3 regions of the Exiguobacterium sp. UBA6309 genome follow, and region 3 is predicted to be linked to each of the others. Evidence: predicted binding sites of a transcription regulator. Region 3 holds the regulator's gene; each other region holds the start of a gene.

Region 1 (7,026 bases), on a different contig from region 3:
TTAGCAAGCCATGCACAGCCGATGACTCCAGCATCGTTTCCGAGTTCAGCGATCTTGAACGTCGTTGATCCAAAGACACGGGGTAACGCAAACCGTTCAAATTGCTGACGTAGTGGTGCAAGCAGTGTTTCACCTGCTTTCGAGACACCACCACCGATGACGATGATTTCCGGATTGATACTATTTGCTAGATTCGAAATCGCAAGTCCGAGGTGGAACGTCACTTCCTCTACGACATCCGTTGCGATACGATCGCCTTTCTCATATGCTTCAAATACATCTTTCGCCGTCACTGCTTTAATGTCATTCAGTAGTGTTTCTTGTCCTTTACGTTTCTCAAGACCAAGACGGGCGATACCCGTTGCTGAAGCAATCGTCTCAAGGCATCCTTTACGTCCACATCCACATAGGACGCCACCTTCAGGCAACATCGTGATATGACCGATTTCTCCTGCCATTCCGACCGTACCGTGAACGATTTGTCCGTTCGTGATTAGACCACCACCAACACCCGTACCAAGTGTGACAGCGAGTAATTCTGTTGCGCCACTACCGGCACCTTTCCACATCTCACCGATCGCTGCTGCATTTGCATCATTTTCAAGTACTGCCGGTAAACCTGTCAACCGTTCGAATTCACCGACGAGTTCAAAATTATGCCAACCGATGTTGACCGCCTTTTCGACGACACCTGTATTGAAGTCGATGAATCCCGGCGCGCCGATTCCCGCTCCGACGAAATCCTCTGGTCGTTTATCGCTTTCTTGACACTTCTCAAAGAATGATTTTGCAATATCTCCTGGAATTTGTGCCCCATCATTCAGGATCACCGTCTCAATCTCCCATTTTTCCACGATGATGCCTTGCAAATCCAAAATTGCCATCTTCACTGTCGTTCCACCGATATCAATGCCGAGTAACCATTTCATTGCTCTGTCTCCCCTATGCTCATATAATGTCTACTTGTTCATTTTAACGGACACACTCGTATTGCGCAAAGGGTTGCGCAACCTTAAACATTATCGGATTGTGAACGTTTTAACTCATGTCGTAAGATGAGTTTTGCTGAATCATACTGACGTTGCTCTAAAACGCCTGCTTCTTGCAATTCATCAAGTTCGAGCATCATCATCGCAATATCTGATGCTCGATCTCCTAGATAGATGAATGTTCCGTACGTCTTAAGTAACTGTTGTACATCATACAGTGTCTTCATCGACCATCGGCTCCTTTACATACGCATGTAGCAAATCATAGGTCGCTTGTAATGACGTCTCATGTGTTCGCTCGTAAGAATGGCTCGATTCAATCCCCGGACCAAATAGTCCGTGTCGAACATCATGGCCCGCACGCACTGCTGCCGAAGCGTCCGAACTATAGAACGGATAAATATCAACTTTATATGGGATACTATTGCGTTGTGCTAGACGTGTTAGCTGATGACGTAACTCTAAGTCATACGGACCGGAACCGTCTTTTGCACAAATCGAGACCGTGAATTCGTCAGAGTGCTGACCATCTCCTAACGCACCCATGTCGACCGCGATATATTCTGCGACTTCTTCCGTGAATCCAGCATTTCCACCGAACCCAACCTCTTCGTAATTTGAAATCAGGATCTGGACCGTGTGTGGCAGGTCGATGGTTTTCCATTCTTTAATCAATTCGAGCAACAAAGCAACCGATGCTTTATCATCGAGATGGCGCGATTTCACAAACCCAGTTTCCGTATAGAGGAAACGCGGATCAAACGTCACGACGTCTCCTACTTCAATCCCCGCGACCCGCGTCTCTTCTGCTGTCGTCGAACGAATATCAAGTCGGACTTCGATATTATCAGCGGACCGTTCCGTTTTATTCGTCTCGCGTGACGTATGGACACTCGAATGATGGAAAACAATCGTACCGGAAATCGTTTGACCGTCCATCTTATGAATGAGACAGTTCTCTCCTTCGATCGCTGTCCAAGCATACCCACCTAACTGTGATAAACTGAGTCGCCCCGTTGGCAAAATCTCTTTTACCATTGCACCTAACGTATCGACGTGTGCCGTCAGCAATCGTGTACGGTTTGAAGCGCCAGGCAAAGTCGCTAAGATCGCTCCCTTTTCAAGTTTGCGATACGTGATCCCGTCTGCAACCAAACGCTTTTCTACATATGTAATCGCTTCTTTCGTCGAACCTGTCGGACTTGGAATCGAGACCAACTCTTCAATCGTACGTATGACTTCTTTCATGTTCATTCGCTCCCTTTCAATCGGACTACACCGTACTATCCGCTTTGTTTTCATGATAACAAATATTCATTCTTTGTCGGTACTGATATCCTATATGCACTACGCGAAAAAGCTGTAGCACTTTTTTGCTACAGCTTTTTGTCCACACCATATAATGAACTTAGACGTATTTTTTCATCCAAATATCATCGCGGTATGTGCCGTCTTCTAATTTTACAGAGTCTGGATCTTCGGCATATACTTCAAAGCCGAGCGATTCGTAAAGACTTTGCGCTGCTTCATTTCCTGATAATACGGCAAGAATGACTTGCTCAACGTCTGGTAACTTCTTCGCCTCGTCGATCAAGGCCTCCATTAGAGCACGACCGGTCCCTCCACGATATTCAGGCGAAACATATACTCCGGAAATCATCGCTTTGTGCGACTCACGTGACAGTTCGTATGGCTTGACCTGACCAAACCCAAACAATACATCGCCGTCGAACATACCGAGCCAAATCTCATCGGAGTCGGGTTCTCCTTCTAGACCTTCTCGTACTTCGCGGAGCGGGGTTTGCTGTTCATCGTCAAACGAATGACCGAAAGCATCTGGATGATTCTTTAATCCCTCAAGGCGTAGATTCCAGTATTGTTCTGCATCCTCTTTAGTTAATTTTCGAAAAGTATACATGACTGTCGATTCTCTCCTTTTTTGGGTTTCATGACGTACAAAAAATAACGGAAAAACGCTTCTATCTCTTACTTAACCTTTTTCTAGTAAAATAAAACCTAGATTTTTTCTCTTTAATTTCACTTAAATACAGTAGTGATGTTTGCCTCTTCTTTTTTCTCATAACAAAAACTCAAAGGTGGACACTAAGATACAGGATCACCATTTGAGTTTTTAAGCTCTCTATTTATGAGGTTTTCGTCATGCTTCGCGCCGTTAACCTTGCAAGACAGGTTCGAGCGTCTGACGCAATACATCAGCAGAATGATGAAACTTCTTCATTTCTTCTTCCGTCAACGCGACTTCAATGATTTCCCGCACACCTTGACGATTGATGATCGCCGGTACTCCGATGTGAATGCCGGAAATCCCGTACTGCCCATCTACATATGCCCCGACCGTCAACAAACAGTTCTCGTTCCCAAGGATGGCACGCACGATTCGAACAAGTCCAAGTCCAATCGCATAATAAGTTGCTCCTTTACGTTCGATGATATGGTAGGCAGCATCCCGAACGTTGATATAGATTTGATCAAGGTCTGCTTGAGAATAACGATTGTCCTCAGCAAGCAGTTCATCAATCGTTTTTCCATAAATACGGCTATTACTCCAGGCAGCGAATTCCGTATCTCCATGTTCTCCAAGAATGTAGGCATGGGCATTGCGAGAATCGATGTGAAAGTATTCTCCAAGCATTTGACGCAGACGTGCTGTGTCGAGTACCGTTCCTGATCCAAATACGCGTGATTTTGGAAGACCGGAATACTTCCAAGCCAGATGTGCCATGATATCGACAGGATTGGAAGCAACGACGATGATACCGTCAAAACCGGAATCCATAATCTGACGAATCATTTCTTTCATGATCAATGCATTCTTTGCGACGAGATCAAGTCTCGTCTCACCTGGTTTTTGAGGAGCTCCCGCCGTGATGACGACGACCTCCGCCTCTCGGCAGTCCATATACTCTCCAGCCCAGATTCGCATCGGTGAAGAGCTAAATGGTGTTCCGTGGTTTAAGTCCATTGCCTCGCCTTCTGCTTTGGCTTTGTTGACATCAATGATGACAAGTTCTTCACAAAGTCCAGCTGTTGACATCTGATAAGCAAAGCTTGAACCAACTGCACCAGCTCCAATGAGGGCTACCCGTGTCACTTTCGCATGTAATTCCATATCGTTATGTCCACCCTTTCATTCGTCCTAAGAGTTTGTTAACTATCTCACAAATAAATTGTAACATCTTTCACATTCTTTGTACCATGTGAAATTAATCACATTTGTCCATTTTGTGTCATTAATATCCTAACATAAGGAATTACACACTCATATACTTTCCAGTTACCAGATTCGAATGATGATAAACCCGATTCCACTCGCTAAACCACTTGTTAAGACATTGACAGCATCATTCCCTAAAAGTCGAATGCCTGAAACGTAAACGGTCGGTTGACCATGGTGTTCTCGCTTTTCCGTGTATTCCCCACAAACCGAACATCGGTAAACGCGTTGCCCTACTGCTCCAAATAGTGTATCCAGTAGGCTCCCGAGTACACCGATGCTTGTTACGAGTAAGACGTCTCTTAAAGAAAGAGAAAATATCCAATGCGCTGCTACCGCAATGAATGCAGCTCCTGCAATCGTACCGACCGTTCCAATTAGCGACATCGCTCCACTCGTCCCTGCTGGTACCCGCCGTAACGTTTTGAGCGACCACGGATCACGTCTTGAGAGCGGCCCGATTTCGGATGCCCACGTATCAGCATTCGATGCTGCGATGACGAATAGAAATAACAAGAGATACGCAAAATCCATCGTCATGGCATACGCTAAGGCAGCAACGAACGCTACCCCTCCATTCGCAAGAACCTGCCATCCGTCACGCGCGCCATCTTTCTCAACGATGGAGTCGACCGATTGTTTTCTGGATCGTCCAACCTTCGATAACAAGCTCGAGCTACCAAAGAATAGTAAGAGTACTACTAATCCTTGCCATCCAAATCCAAATGAGACACCACTACCGACGAGCAGGGTCATGATCGCACCACTTGTCGTCAATAAATGAAAAGATCGTCCGGTCCAAGCAAGCAATAGACAAAACAAAATGGTCGCGCTCAGCATCGGATGACCTCTAAATCAGTGACGATCAGGTCAACGGGGATATCAAAGGCTTCTACTTCAAAATCGGAAAGAAGTTGTTCGGAAAAGGCAATCGATACTTTACATCCTGCATAGGTCACGAGTGCACGATCGTAATAGCCTCCTCCCCACCCTAAACGATATCCGTCCCGTCGATAGGCACGACCCGGAACGAGACAAAGCTCTGCTTGAGCAAGTGAAGCCCGACGTGCTGAAGCGGTCGGTTCAGCAATTCCCATCTGATTTGCTTGAAGTTGATCTTCTGGTCCATGTTCATAAAAGACCATCTCGTCTCCCACTACTTTTGGTATCAAGACCGTCTTGCCCTCTTGCCACGCCTGTTCAATCAGCATTCTTGTATCACATTCATTTCGAAAAGCTAATGTGATCGCGACACATGTCGCTTGTTGCCACTCAGGCAACAACAAAACATGTTCGTAAATCAACCGTTCCTTCTCCGTACGATTCTCCAATACATCTAATCTTTCTTTGATCAGACGGCGTACTTCTTGTTTGTTCATGACTGTCTTCCTTTCCACAAAAAAAGCCATCACACGAAGTGACGGCTTCCATCTCAATTATTTCACTTCACGGTGAAGTGTGTGCTTACGGAGACGTGGGTTGTATTTCTTCAACTCAAGACGCTCTGGGTTGTTACGCTTGTTCTTTTTAGTGATATAAGTACGGTCACCAGTTTCAGTGCAAGCTAATGTGATTTTAACGCGCATGGGATTCCCTCCTATCTAGCTCTCGATGTATCAAGTGATTTTGCTTTACATAAGGTTAAGCATACTCAAGTATCGTACCAAGAAAGGAAAGGAATTGCAACTGTTCATCCGTTCTTTTTCGGATTCGTCACGTGTTGATATGGTTTTTCAAGGTTCTCTTCAAAACGCAGTGGCTTCTTTTCGACGTGATACTCTTGTTCCACCCCGTGACGTGACTCTTCTCGTTCTAGATAAACGACCGCTGATTGGCGCAACGCATCTCCTTCAAGTCGTTTTAAGGCAACGACCAGACCACCTGAACGATCAGGAGAACGCTCACTTTCGACATCGTAGACGTTACTTACGAGTGGCAACTCTTTCATCTTCGCGATAGCTTGGGCAGCTGATGCGGTCTCCATGTTGAAGTTGTGGATGACTGCGAAATCAACGATCTTACTCAAGGCTTGCGCTTGGCGTAAGAATGCTAAATTTAGTGCCGCCAGTTGGTTATAGGTCTGAACGAGCGGTAGACCCGTCACTTGCACTCCGTAAACATGAACACCTTCTTCAAATCGATACGCTTCTGGATGTTCCGTGACGACATAGACATTCTCACCAGCAGCAGCAAGTCGTCGAGCGAGCTCCGAAGCCGGCCGGTCTGACGCATCATATTGTCGGACGAACAACAAGATGGCGTCCGTATTCCAAGATTTCTCACGCTTCACTGCCACGTAGTAATCATGTGCTGTCAAGAAGACATCCGGTTCAATATCTGAATCTTGAAGGAAAGGATATTCGCGATATCGATCATCCAACCATTCCACCGTCAGCTCCTCAGCATCCAGGCGACGCTCCGTTTCTTCAAAACGTAGGATGTGCTCCCGGAAACGATTCGCAGCATATTGAGCTGTCGTCTGTCCATCGAGGATGAACGGCCAGTCGCTCGAGACAGCGAGGAGGTATTCTCGAATGAGTTGACGCTTTGCTTTGACAGTCAACGCATCTTGATGACGATTTCGGGCTACGACACCTGCTAGTCTCTTCTCAAGTTGATGGAGATGACGAATCATCCAGTCATTCCGTTCATTGATCCAGACTTCCGCGTAGCCTTTTCGTCCCCACGTTCCCATCGCGACATGTGCCGTGTCGATGTCTTGGAAGTGACGTTCGAGGAAGATCGCCGGTGAAATCGACTCAATTCCTTGATCTTCTAAACGTTCCATCGCTTTACCGAGGA
Region 2 (7,026 bases), on a different contig from region 3:
GTCATCGCTCTGCAAGTCATGACGGGCTTTTTGACAGCCGTCATGACGACGTTGTTATTCTTAAGTACACGCCAAGTCGATTGGCATGTTCTCTTCGTCCGTCAGCAAGACTTTCCTGTCCTTTTACTCGTCATCGGACTCTCATTACTACTGCCGCTTGCTATCGGTAGCATGCATTATTTTTTCTTGCGTCGTGACTTCAAGCGTGTCACGACTGCCATCATCGAACTGGAGCAAGGAAAAGATGTCACAATTGTTCCCGGTCCCTATTTTCATACGTTGACACGCCTGTCACGAATTGGAAAACGTATTGACGAGCAAGTCGAGACCGTTCAAAAGATCAGCACGCGTCCGCAGCACGTCGAACAGGTACGGATTCAAGCTGTCACCGAAGAACGCAAGCGACTCGCACGTGATTTACACGACTCCGTTTCACAACAACTTTATGCCATCTCGATGATGACGACAGCAGCCAAACAGACGATTTTGTCTCAACCTGAAGCTGCTGCCAAACAAATCGAAATGGTCGAGACGATGGCACAAACGGCACAGTCTGAAATGCGTTCGCTCTTACTTCAACTTCGCCCCGTCGAACTCGAAGGGATGACGTTACAACAAGGACTTTCTCAACTGCTCGAAGAATTATCTAGAAAGCAGTCCACACAATTGAGTTGGAAGTTAGAAGAGATGTCACTCCCACGACAAATCGAAAACGAGTTGTTCCGGATTGTTCAAGAAGGATTAACGAATGCCTTACGTCACGCGAAAGCGTCCCATATGGATATCGAGCTCCGAGAATTCAACGAAACAATTATCCTGAGCATGAATGATGATGGTGTTGGATTTGTTGTGGATGAAAAAAAACTTGCCTCTTATGGCATCAATTCGATGCGAGAACGAACGGCTGAGATGGGTGGAACGATTCGTCTCGTCAGTGTTCCTGGACAAGGAACCCAAATCGAAGTAAAACTTAGAAAAGATCGGATGGTGCAAGTATGATACGCGTATTATTAGTAGATGACCACGAGATGGTCCGGGCCGGTGTGTCTGCTTTCCTTTCCACACAACCAGACATCGAGGTCGTCGCTGAAGCTTCGGATGGTCAAGCGGGAGCCTTGCTGGCGCTCGAACACCGACCGGATGTCATCTTGATGGATTTAGTGATGGAGCCAGTTGATGGCGTCGAAGGAACCCGGTTGATCCGCAAAGACTGGCCGGAAGCAAAAATTCTCGTCGTGACGAGTTTTCTTGATGACGAGAAAGTCTATCCTGTCATTGAAGCGGGTGCGATGAGTTACGTTTTAAAGACAGCTAGCGCCTTTGACATCGCAGAAGCGATTCGCAAGACAGCAAACGGTCAATCTGTCATGGCAGCACAAGTGACCGGTAAAATGATGGAACGTCTTCGTCGTCCTACGACACACTTACATGATGATTTAACGGAACGTGAGCAGGAAGTTCTTCAATTGATGGCTCGTGGTATGGCGAACCAAGAGATTGCGGACGAATTATTCATTTCCTTAAAAACCGTCAAAACACATGTCTCGAACATCTTATCAAAACTAGATGTCGTAGACCGTACACAAGCTGTCGTCTATGCCTTCAAGCATAATCTCGTCAAATAAGATTTAGCCCTTCATTACTTATTCTTTAAGCGCATGCCAAAAACCCCGAATCGTCTCTTAGTCAGAGACCGTTCGGGGTTTTGATGTTGTACGAAACGATTACCAAAGCTTCCATCCCGGAGCGCCTGGAGGGGCGTTTTCAATCATATGCCAAATCGGTACTGTGTACGCAAACGCAATCAAAGCGAACGTTACAAAAATCCATAGCTTCCAATTTTCAAAGAAGAGTGGCGTTGCCATCGCCTCTTCTTCCGTTTCAGCAATCGGAAATTCTTCCGTTCCTTTTGGTGTACGAAATGCAAGTTGGAACATCGCATACAAGAACAATAGAATCGAGATGAATAAAATCGTCCCACCAATTGCCATGGCGACATGATATGGAATCCAGTCAGCGACGATCGAATCTTTGAAGTAGGCGGCAGGACCCGTCCGTCGTGGATTACCGAGTAGACCTGAGATATGCATTGCTGTCGACATGAAGAGCATTCCGATCGTCCAGGCAGCCGTTTGAATAAGCCCAAGACGATTCATTGCCGCTGTTAACGTTCGACCACGTAAGAGCGGGACAAGCCAATAGGCTGTTCCGAAGAACGTCAGTGCCACAGCGGCACCGACCGTGATATGAAAGTGTCCCGTAACCCACAATGTGTTGTGAACGATGATGTTTAGTTGATGGGATGCGTTGATGACACCACCTGCACCTGCAGGAATGAAGAACAACATCCCGATGAACGGTGCAAGGAACCGGACATCGCGATACGGCATTTTTTTCACCCAACCAAATACCCCGGTCGCCCCTTTCCGACGACCCGCCAACTCAAAAGTCGCAAACATCGAGAAGGCTGTCATCAATGATGGAATGATGACGAGGAACGTCAAAACGACTTGGACATACTTCCAAAAAGCAGAAATCCCCGGCTCTAACAATTGATGGTGAAAACCAACCGGGAACGAAAAGAGGAGGAACAATAAAAATGACATACGTGCTAATGCGTCAGAAAAAACCTTTCCACCAACGATTTTCGGGATGACTGTATACCAGACGATGTAGGCAGGTAACAACCAGAAATAGACGAGTGGATGACCAAAGTACCAAAATAGCGTCCGGGATAGCTCGATTCCGACCTTATCCGTCCAACCAAGGGATAAGGGAAGGAGCTGAAAGAGAATCGTCGCTGCTACTCCGAGTGTCGCAACCACCCATAATAAGGCAGTCATAATACTCATGTATGCTTGAAGTGGTGGATGAACGCCAGGGTGTTCCCGTTTATAATCAGCATACATACGGAACATGGCACCAGAAGCAATCCACGTTCCGACGACGAAGATGACGAGTCCAATATAAAATACTGGATGTGCCTTGAGTGGTGCATAGAATGTATAGAGGACGGAAGCTTCTCCTGCAAGTACCATCCATGTGACGAGGATGACACCAAGGATCATGAACCAGAATCCAACCCACCCGAGACGTCGAGGAAAGTCTTCGAACCGTCCAAAGGATTGACCTAAAAATGAAAACAGTAATCCAAATATGAATAATGTCGTAAAGACGATCGCAAGCATTAACCCGTGGGCAGTGAGAAGCTCATAGTAGCCGACTCCAGCAATTTCTGGAATGACACCTGTCCGCACCATCGTTTGCAACAATCCACATAAACCACCAATCAATAAGGCAACGAGTGAAAAACTAACATGTGCGAAAGCGAGCTTCGCTTCCTTAATTCCGATGACGGTAGCAGGCAGACCACGCTCCATCTCGAACTGTCTTAATTTTTTTGAAATGGCATTCATCTTATTCCACCACCTTGATTTTGGTTGCCATCATATGATGACCCGATCCACAGTATTCATTACAGACGACCAAATACTCGCCAGCTTCCTTGAATGTATATTCAATGGAATTGATATGACCAGGAACGACCATCATATTGACATTCGTCTTGACAATTTCAAAGCCATGGACGACATCTTTTGATGTCACCAAAAAATCAACCGTTGCCCCTTTGGGAATGACCATATCTTTTGGTGTGAATTGGAACGCTTGTGCGACGATGATCGCTTCGTATCGGTCGTCATCGATTTTTTTTAGTCCTGGCTTGTCGAATGGTTTCGTTTGATCAACTTTCGTCGGATCAATCAATGTTGCATCGGATGGCGGTTGATTTCCGGATGCAAAAGCGGATACGCCGATGATGGTTAAAAAGACGCCAAGCATCACTGCTCCAAAAATCAGCCAGATTTTTTCTAGACGATGAATATGCATTGTGACTCCCCCTTACCGTGATAAGAATAATAGAAAGATTGAGCTCCACATCCCAATGATGATACCTGCTACGATCAGGACGGCGATAAATGTTCCTTTAAGGTTTGATTCTGATTTTTGGTCCATGGTGATTACTCCTCTCCTGCTTTGAACTTGTCTTTATTGTAAGAATTCAGCAAGTTTGAAAACTGTGATATATATCACTTCAAATGTGAAGAATCCGCACTTTTCTTTCTAAAAACACACAGAAAGTTCACATCTGAACAAGAGAAGGAGGCACGACTCATCTACAAAAAAAAAACAATCCATACACGAGACAGAAAATTCTGCTTCACGTTTGAATTGTTTGTACACTATCTATTAAATTCGACAAACACCTGCTGGGCATCCTTCACAATGACACAGATCACGCAGATATTGTGCATCATGAATGATGATTTCTTTTGGCGTCATCGAAATGACACCTTCTTTTTTCCACTGGGAGAACATCCGGTTGACCGTTTCACGCGGTGCGCCAATCAATTGACCAAACTCCCCATCGGATGGACGTTTTGCAAGACGGTAGGTTTCTCCTACTTGTTCCCCTTCCATCGCGATGAGACGAAGTAACGTCGAAGCTAACGCGCCCGGTTTTCCGAACAATAGCAAGTCGCGCAATTTAGTCTCCGTCTGTTTCCGCATCAATGCTTGCCACCGCATGATCTCAAGCGCAAAAGTACCATCCTTTCTCATGAGTTCCTCTAATTTTTCTTTTGTGAGGAAACCGATGATACTATCCTCCATCGTCTCGATACTGTATGAACTCGGAAAAGCTTCTCCTACATCAAATTCACCAAATAGATCCCCTTTGAAATATAAGAACATGAGTAATGGACTGCCTTTTTTCGTCAACTTCGATAGTTTGACGCCTCCTTGTTTCACATAAAACAACTTGTCGTTCATTTCCCCTTCCCAACAGACGATGGAATCCTTTTTGAACGTCGTTTCCGTCATGAAGCTTTCTAGTAACGTTCTTGTCTCAGGTGATAAGATGAACGTATTCGCTTCAGTCGTTCCACAAGTCAGCATATCCATTTCTCCTCTCCTTTTCTTCTGCTTTTAGTATAGAACATCACAGTTCAAAAGAATGGATTTTCAAAAGATTGTCAAACTTTGTTCAATGTTTCACATTAATTTTAAAAAAGTATCTGACGACTGCTTTCTAAAACTAAAGCAATCGTCAGATATAGTATCACATACCTGTTCCGTAATAATGATGAACGATTCGTTCAACTGCTTGACCTGGTGGGTGATCATACCAACTTGTTTGGAATTCCTGCATGTGCTGACGGCACTCTTCAAGTATCGCGTCAGACACGATCCACTCCATCAATTGCGCCATCTGCTCCGTCTGTCGCACCGGTAATGGTTTCGGATACTGATCGACAAGTCCTGGTAGTTGTCGATATGTGTCGATGTCCGGTGTGTATAAGAACGTTGGGATCTCAAGAAGACAGCTTTCAAATGGAATCGACGAATAGTCGGTCACCAGAACATCCGTGATGAGCAAATAATCATTAATCTGATACGTGTCATCCACAAGATGTATATGGGCGGAACGATAGGTCGAAAGCGCTCGGATCGTCGGATGTAACTTAACAAGAATCGTCCATCCCGCTTGAGCAAGTCGTTCGAACTGTTGAATCGTGTGATCTTCCGTTCCTTTATATTCGCGGTAAGTCGGGGCATACAATAGAATCCGGCGGTCGGGTTTTACATAACGTTCTTTTAAATCAAGTGCCCGATGTTCCCGCTGAACCTCATCATACCAATAATCCGTCCGCGGCATGCCGAACGGTTTAAAATGAGATCGTTTTAAATCATGCGGTGCCATGAATTGTGTCGCACAACGCATCCCCGGCACGATGAAATCACCATATTCCTGATAGACACGTCGAAAACGATTTCGTACCCGTTCTGATACGAACAGACTTTTGGAGGAGGTCAGTCCAAACTGCTTTAATGTTCCTGCCGCATGCCATAGCTGGATACGTCGTGTTCCTCGTCGCGTTGTTGCGACACTAAATTCTGCGACATAATTATCGACGAAGACCGTCCGGGAGGTCGCAAGCAAATATGCCAACCGAACGAATCGTAAACGACGAAAGCGAAGAGTCCGATCTGACTTCCACAGATCCGGCTGCTTCATGAAATGATGATCGTATACCAGATACCGTTTCTCATTTGGCAATTCCTGCGCCAAGCGATCATTAACAGGTTTTGCGTTATCCCCATATGTCATCCAAAATAAAGTGACGGGTCGAAGCGGTAACCACCGAAAGACACCATAACAAATACGAAACAACAATAAATAGACCCATACGATTCCTTCTCTAACCACTTTCATCCTGCCCTTCTACGAAGAAAGACCGCACGTCGTCGTGTGGTCTCCTCTTCAATCACTTCGAAGCTAATTCCGTTTTAATCTGACTCGTAGAAATACCCTCAGTTCGGCTAAGGTAAACGACCTCACAATGCTCTTTTAAGAAATCAAACTCGCCTTTCCAATCATCACCCATGACGAAGAGGTCGACGTTATGCTTCTTCACATCTTCTACTTTTTGATCCCAGCTGTTTTCCGGAATGACTTCATCCACATAACGGATAGCTTCAAGAATCATCTTCCGATTCTCGAAATTATGGTAGGACTGCTTATGTTTCAAACGATTGAATTCGTCCGTTGAAATCGCAACGATAAGATAATCTCCCATTGCTTTTGCGCGTTTTAAGATGTTGATATGACCCCAGTGTAATAAATCAAATGTTCCGTACGTAATAACCTTCTTCATGATTCTGCTCTCCCTTTTATCCGTGAATTCTCTTTATGATCGTCTTCATCGCCCGTTCTGAAGCCTGTCCATCATCCCATTGACAATACGTCTCTTGGAACGCTCGAAATGCTGACGCATACCGTGTATGCCAATTATCTAACTGGTCCAGCTCTTCAAACAGTGCTGTTTCAGTCGACAACAATGGTCCCGGTGCCTCCTGCTCAAAATCGAAGTAAAACCCACGCAATTGATCTCGATAATGTTCTAAATCATACGTATAGAATAAAATCGGACGAGATAAGTGCGCAAAATCAAACATGACAGAAGA
Region 3 (7,026 bases):
CGTTCCGCAGATAACGCTGTCGCTTTTGGAATATCATTAAAAACTTCCGGTTCGCAAAGCAACTGTTCGATTTCCGCTGAACGCTGTTCGAGCCGTTCAATATCTTGTTCGAGTTGTTCGATTTGCTGACGGCGTTTTTTTTCTTCTTTCTGTGCTTCTTTGTCGATCGTCTTCGATGCCGTGACTTTTGCCGCTTTTGCCTCTTCGGCTTCAAGGCGAGCGATTTCTTCTTGTTCAGCCTTCTTCTCTGTGTAGTACGAATAATCGCCGAGGTATTCTGTCACACCAGCTTCACTCATCTCGATGACGCGTGTCGCGATCCGATCGATGAAGTACCGGTCATGGGAAACGAAGAGTAGCGTACCTTCATAGTCGACGAGAGCGTTCTCAAGGACCATCTTCGAATCCAGATCCAAGTGGTTCGTTGGCTCGTCAAGGATGAGGACGTTAGTCTTCCGGAGTTTCAGTTTTGCGAGCGCGAGACGTCCGCGTTCGCCACCGGACAATTCATGGACAATCTTGAAGACATCGTCGCCGCTGAACAGGAATTGTCCGAGCACAGAACGGACTTCTTGTTCGCGCATCAGTGGCCATTCGTTCCAAATCTCATCGATGACACGATTCCGGTCATTGAGTTCTGCTTGCTCTTGATCGTAATACCCGATCGAGACGCCGGTGCCAAAACGGAAATCACCGAAGAGAGGACGTAAACGACCGACGAGGACTTTTAAGAGCGTCGACTTCCCGATTCCGTTCGGTCCGACGAGTGCCAGTGATTCGCCGCGTTGCAAGCGGAACGTGATGTCTTTTGAGACAGCTTCTTCGTAACCGATTGCCAATTGATTGACTTGAAGAACGTCATTCCCGCTCTGTTTTTCGATTGGGAAGGAGAGGACCGTACTGCGTTCATCTCCATCTGGTCGGTCGAGCCGGTCGACCTTCTCGAGCCGTTTTCGAACGCTTTGAGCACGCTTTGTCGTTGTCGCCCGAGCGATGTTTCGTTGAATGAAATCCTGCATCTTCGCGATTTCTTCTTGCTGCTGTTCGAACTGTTTCATTTCTTGATCGTACAATGCCGCTTTTTGCTCGAGGTACTTCGTATAGTTCCCAGTGAACTTACGACAGACATTACGAGAGAGCTCATAGACGACATTGACGACTTGATCGAGGAAGTACCGATCGTGCGAGACGATCAGAACGGCACCACGATAACCACCGAGGTAACTTTCAAGCCAAGCGAGCGTATCGATATCCAGATGGTTCGTCGGTTCATCGAGAATGAGAAGCTCTGGTGCTTGCAGGAGCATCTTCGCTAAGGCGAGCCGTGTCCGTTGACCTCCGGACAATGTCTGGATCCGGCGTGAGTAATCGTCTGGATAAAAGCGCATGCCGTGCAGGACGGAGCGAATATTCGCTTCGAACTGATAACCACCTGCTTCTGAGAAGTCATGTTGTGCTTGATCGTACGTCTTCAGAAGTCGATCGTAAGCGACCGGGTCGTTCAAGATGTGCTCCATGCCCATCTCGATTTCCATCCGGCGCAGTGTCCGTTCTTGTTCTTGCAGATGTTCAAAGACGGTCAGCATCTCGTTCCAGATCGTCTCATTCGATTCGAGACCACTGTCTTGCGCGAGATAGCCGATTTTGACATCTTTACCTTTCATGATATCGCCCGAGTCATGACTGAGTTCACCAGCGATGATTTTGAGCAAGGTTGATTTACCGGCACCATTTCGACCGACGAGCGCAATTCGGTCGCGCTCTTGTACTTCCAATTTGATATTTTCTAAAATCGGCTCGACGCCGAATGATTTCGAGAGTTGGTTGACTTGTAAGAGTATCATTTCCATCCATCCTTCCACCCTTTAGTCTATCACGAACAAAAGCGCGAGGTCCTGCGGAATATATTATTTGTGACTCTATGTGAAGTGGTTTACAATCAAGGAGAGTAGAAAGCTTTTTGCAAAGATTTGGGTGCCACGATGGATGTGGCCGAAGGGGGAACTGCAGGATGAATGGATCAGACACAAAAATTCCACAAGCGACAGCAAAACGGTTGCCGCTATATTATCGCTTCATCCAAAGTTTATACAATTCAGGCAAGCTCCGCGTCTCTTCTGCTGAGTTAAGCGAGGCGGTGAAGGTTGATTCAGCAACGATTCGTCGCGATTTTTCCTACTTTGGGGCACTAGGGAAGAAGGGGTATGGATATAACGTTCAACATCTCTTAACGTTTTTCCGGAAAACCTTGAATCAAGATGAGGTGACGAATGTTGCCTTGATTGGGGTCGGTCATCTCGGAACAGCGTTTGCAAATTATAACTTTTTAAAGAATAATAGTACTCGGATAGTCGTTGCGTTTGATGCGGACGAAGAGAAGGTCGGAACAACGACGCATGACGTTCCAATCTATCATGTTTCGGACATGAAAGAACAAATCGAAGCGAATCAGGTCGATGTCGCCATCTTGACGGTTCCATCCCAGTTCGCACAGTCAGTAGCGGATGAGTTAGTCGAGTATGGTGTGACAGGCATTCTGAACTTCACGCCTGCACGGTTGAACGTGCCAGCGAGCGTTCGGGTTCATCACATCGATTTATCGATCGAGTTGCAGTCGTTAGTTTATTTCATGAAGCATTATTCGCAATCAGCTGAAGGAGTGAAATCATAATGGAAAACCTTATCCCGCTCACGTTAGGTATCGGACCTGCGAGTATCGGATTAATTGCTGTCGTCGCGTTGATCATCTTCGGACCGAAGAAGTTGCCGGAATTCGGTCGTGCTGCCGGTCAAACATTGAAAGAGTTCAAGAATGCCACGAACGGCATCATGGACGACGATAAAAAGGACGAACCGAAAGAGAAGTGATTGAATCATGACGGTTGATCAAGAACAAAGCATGACGTCGCACCTAGACGAACTGCGTAAGCGGATTGTCTGGTCGCTCCTCATCGTCGTCGTCCTGTTCGCTGTCGCATTTCCGCTCGTTCGACCGCTCGTCCGTTTTCTGCAAGCGGACTTAAAAGAGCTCGGTATCGGATTAAATGCCTTCAACGTCGCCGATCCTTTAATGTTGTATTTGAATCTTGCGTTCATCATCGCGCTGATTTTAGCGTCACCGTTCTGGATGTATCAACTGTGGGCATTCGTCCGACCAGGGCTTTATGAAAAGGAACAAAAAGCAACACTGACGTATATTCCAGTCATCTTCTTTCTATTTTTGGCTGGTGTAGCCTTCTCGTATTTCTGGTTGCTTCCCTTCTTGCTCGAAGTCTCAACGGATCTCGGGAAAGAATTGGGGATCGAGCAAGTCATCGGGGTCGAAAACTACTTCAGTTTCTTGATCCGGTTGACGATGCCGTTTGGTCTTCTCTTCCAATTGCCGGTCGTGACGATGTTCCTGACACGCCTTGGTCTTGTGACGCCATATTTCATGCGAAAGAATCGAAAATATGCGTATTTCGCGCTGTTCGTCGTTGCGGCATTGATCGCACCGCCGGACGTGACGTCACACTTGATGATCTCAGTGCCGTTGTTCGTTCTCTATGAAATCAGTATCTTGATTTCCGCGCGGACGTATAAAAAGGTCTTGATCCTCGAGCAACAGGCAGAGCTTGAACGACAGGCGGATTTGATGCGTGAATTGAATAAATGAATCGTGAATTCCTTCCAGCCATTTCGGGAGGAATTCTTTTTTATGAAAGCGTTATGTTTATATTGATAAAGCAGTTAGCGATGCGTATACTAAAGATAATTCATGGGGGCTTAGCTCAGCTGGGAGAGCGTTTGGCTGGCAGCCAAAAGGTCGTCGGTTCGATCCCGATAGTCTCCACCAAGTTCATACGTTCAACTCCTCGAGTGCTCGAGGAGTTTTTTTATGTTCCCAGTTAAATTCCTTCCAAATATAAAATGTCACCAAAAAGAAAAAAATTAAAAAAATAGACAAATATAAATTGTTTATTTCCATTAACTTCATTAAACTAAAAATACAGAATTTTCGTTAAACTGTTTTATTAGTATTACTACTATGGTTTTACAGAAAAGGGGAAACGAACGCATGAAGAAGAAGATTGCACTTATGGCAGCCGTCTTAATGACGTCTTCCAATCTAGTCAGTGCGCAAGGTGCACTGTCCTCGCAAGACAAAGCGACGGGTCAAAAACCGCAGGCGCTCTCACTGAAGAAATCGGGACAAGAAAAGAACTACAAACAATCGGATAAAGTCCGAGTCGTCATCGAGATGGAACAAAAACCGGCGATTCAAATCGCCCAATCTCAAAACAAGCGGTATAGCACATTGAGCAATGCCGAAAAGGAATCGATCAAGGATCGACTCGTCAGCGTCCAAAAATCAGTCAAGTCAGCTATCGCTAAAAAGGCGATTCCTGTTACATATAAAGAAAGCTTCACAACCGTCATCAATGGATTCAGTGGTGAAGTGAAGTTCGGTGACATCGAAGATATCAAACAACTCGAAGGAGTCAAAAGTGTACATATCGCGCACGAATATGCGCGCCCAACCGTCGATAAAGGTGCCAAGCCAGACATGCTGTACAGCAAGGACATGGTCAATGCGAAGGAAACGTGGCAGGACTATGGCTTTAAAGGGGAAGGAACCGTCGTCGCGGTCATCGATACGGGGATTGATCCATCGCACAAAGACATGGTCTTGAGTCCAGAGACAAAGGTGGATTTAACCTCTTCGAAGGTCGATAGTGCGAAAGAAACAAAAGGTTTAAAAGGAAAGTATTTCACGGAAAAAGTACCGTACGGCTATAACTATGCCGATCACGACAGCGAAATCCGTGACTTAGGTGCGGGGGCATCGATGCACGGGATGCACGTCGCAGGTACGGTCGGAGCAAACGGCGATGAAGCAAACGGTGGTATCAAAGGGGTCGCGCCGGAAACACAGCTCCTCGCGATGAAAGTCTTCGGAAACGATCCAGGAATGCCATCGACATTCAGCGATATCTACATTAAAGCGATCGATGATGCGATTGCACTCGGAGCCGATGTCATCAACATGAGTCTCGGTTCGACGGCATCGTTCGTCAATTCAGATGCTCCAGAACAACGCGCAATCGTCAACGCGATGAACAACGGTATCTTGTGTGCGATCTCTGCTGGTAACTCGGCGTTTGCAGGTCATGGTGCGGGTAATCCATATACAGCAAACCCGGATATCGGTGTCGTTGGTGCACCAGGATTGACGAGCCAGGCGCTCCAAGTCGCGTCACTCGAAAATACGAAATTGACGCTTGAAGGCATGGCGCTGACGATCGACGGTCAGGATGCCGGTTATTTGGCATACCAAAAACAAGATTCGCCGAATCCGATTGCCGTCTTCGATAAAGAGAAGAAGGATGTCGTGTATGTCGGTGACGGTCAAGCTTCGAACTATGAAGGTAAAGACGTCAAAGGGAAAGTCGTCTTCGTCGTGCGTAACGGTGGTTTCAACTACGGTATGATCCAAGCAGAAGCTGAGAAGCAAGGGGCAGCAGGTGTCATCGTCCGCGGTCGAGTCGATCACGGGGATTACGTCAGCATGGCGCTCAACAATCCGACGATTCCACTCGTCACGCTTAGCATCGCGGACGGGAATGATCTCGAAGCAAAAGCAAAAGAAGGCAAGGCAATCGCAGTGACATTTGACGGAAAAGCGGTCTCAACCGATAACCCGGTCGCAGGACAAATGTCTGACTTCACGTCATGGGGTGTCACGCCAAGCCTTGACTTCAAGCCAGAAATCACGGCACCAGGTGGGAAAATCTATTCGACGCTTAATGATAACGAGTATGGCGTCATGAGCGGTACATCGATGGCAGCACCACACGTCGCTGGTGGAACAGCACTCGTCATGCAACGGATTGCGAAGGACTTCAAAGTCACTGGTGCAACACGCGTTAAACTCGCCAAAAACATCTTGATGAATACATCGCGTCCGCAACTCGATCAAGGAAAATACAACGCAGAACTGAAAACAGGCAACTTCTACTCCCCACGTCGTGAGGGAGCTGGACTGATGGATCTTCGTGCTGCGATGAAGACACCAGTCGTCATCACAGAGACAAAGTCAGGTGAAGGCAAGGCATCCTTGAAGGAAGTCGGCGAGAAGTTCACATTCACGCTTGATTTAAAAAACTACAGCAATGAAAAAGTGACGTATAAGCTAGCGGGAACGGTTCAATCAGATCTCGGTGCACAAGGATCGAACTTCCTTGAAGCAAATGGAATCTTCAAAAAAGGAACGATTGGTACGGTAGATGCCAACATAGGCACATACCCGATCTCATTTGCAGTCGGCTCGAAGAAAGCGAGTTCAGTCTCGATTAATCCGAAGAGCTCAACGAAAGTCAGCGTGTCAGTCGATTTGAAGAACACGACTGACTGGGCGAACGAGCTTCCGCTTGAACAAGTCTTTAAAAACGGCTACTTCGTCGAAGGATTCGTCCGTCTGATCGATACGAAGAGCAAAAATCCAGAACTGACAGTTCCTTATGTTGGATTCAAAGGAAAATGGGATCAAGCTCCGATTTTAGATGCACCATTGTACGATAAAAACAACACGTTCTACGGATTGACAGGTCTAGCGACTGAAGTGAAGGACGATTTCGAATTCCTTGGTACGAATGCCGCTGGAAAAGTTGTCGCGAACAAAGTCTCGTTCTCACCGAACAACGACGGTAGCGCAGATGAAGCTTTCCCGATCATCTCGTTCCTTCGAAATGCGAAAAAAGTCGAGTATTCGATTCTTGACCGGAATAAAACAACACTTCAGAAGCTTGATATGCAAACGGACGTCGTCAAGAACTACTATGATAGCGGTTCAGAGAACGGCTACACACCAGTCACAAGCGCTGCTTGGGACGGAACGATCAACGGGAAACCGGTCAAAGATGGTCTTTACTACTACAAAGTCAAATCGGTGATCGATTATCCGAACGCAAAATGGCAGACGAATCTCTTCCCAGTCTATGTCGATACGAAAAAGCCAGCAGCGACTGTGAAATGGAATGCTGCGAA

What was found. Region 3 encodes Rex, which represses fermentation and respiration genes when NADH is low (regulators of the CRP and FNR family bind a similar motif). Its sites were predicted from a motif close to TTGTGAAATATTTCACAA; they were not measured.
Region 1: the regulator Rex is predicted to act here: its motif matches at 4,206-4,223, upstream of B3M90_RS01525 (L-lactate dehydrogenase).
Region 2: the regulator Rex is predicted to act here: its motif matches at 4,077-4,094, upstream of B3M90_RS11595 (cytochrome C oxidase subunit II).

What each region holds. Positions count from the first base shown of each region.
Region 1 is NZ_DJTL01000009.1:49,008-56,033, forward strand. It holds gene B3M90_RS01505 (ROK family glucokinase) at 1-929, opposite strand, end outside; gene B3M90_RS01510 (YqgQ family protein) at 1,013-1,216, opposite strand; gene B3M90_RS01515 (M42 family metallopeptidase) at 1,200-2,237, opposite strand; gene B3M90_RS01520 (GNAT family N-acetyltransferase) at 2,398-2,907, opposite strand; gene B3M90_RS01525 (L-lactate dehydrogenase) at 3,163-4,119, opposite strand; gene B3M90_RS01530 (DUF92 domain-containing protein) at 4,285-5,064, opposite strand; gene B3M90_RS01535 (5-formyltetrahydrofolate cyclo-ligase) at 5,058-5,603, opposite strand; gene rpmG (50S ribosomal protein L33) at 5,661-5,810, opposite strand; gene B3M90_RS01545 (1,4-alpha-glucan branching protein domain-containing protein) at 5,915-7,026, opposite strand, start outside.
Region 2 is NZ_DJTL01000032.1:129,080-136,105, reverse strand. It holds gene B3M90_RS11615 (sensor histidine kinase) at 1-999, shown strand, start outside; gene B3M90_RS11610 (response regulator) at 996-1,625, shown strand; gene B3M90_RS11605 (b(o/a)3-type cytochrome-c oxidase subunit 1) at 1,725-3,416, opposite strand; gene B3M90_RS11600 (cytochrome c oxidase subunit II) at 3,418-3,888, opposite strand; gene B3M90_RS11595 (cytochrome C oxidase subunit II) at 3,901-4,014, opposite strand; gene B3M90_RS11590 (Crp/Fnr family transcriptional regulator) at 4,249-4,956, opposite strand; gene B3M90_RS11585 (CDP-glycerol glycerophosphotransferase family protein) at 5,120-6,274, opposite strand; gene tagD (glycerol-3-phosphate cytidylyltransferase) at 6,327-6,716, opposite strand; gene B3M90_RS11575 (CDP-glycerol glycerophosphotransferase family protein) at 6,733-7,026, opposite strand, start outside.
Region 3 is NZ_DJTL01000037.1:53,293-60,318, reverse strand. It holds gene B3M90_RS13150 (ATP-binding cassette domain-containing protein) at 1-1,844, opposite strand, end outside; gene B3M90_RS13145 (redox-sensing transcriptional repressor Rex) at 2,012-2,671, shown strand; gene B3M90_RS13140 (twin-arginine translocase TatA/TatE family subunit) at 2,671-2,868, shown strand; gene tatC (twin-arginine translocase subunit TatC) at 2,876-3,655, shown strand; tRNA gene B3M90_RS13130 (tRNA-Ala) at 3,760-3,835, shown strand; gene B3M90_RS13125 (S8 family serine peptidase) at 4,058-7,026, shown strand, end outside.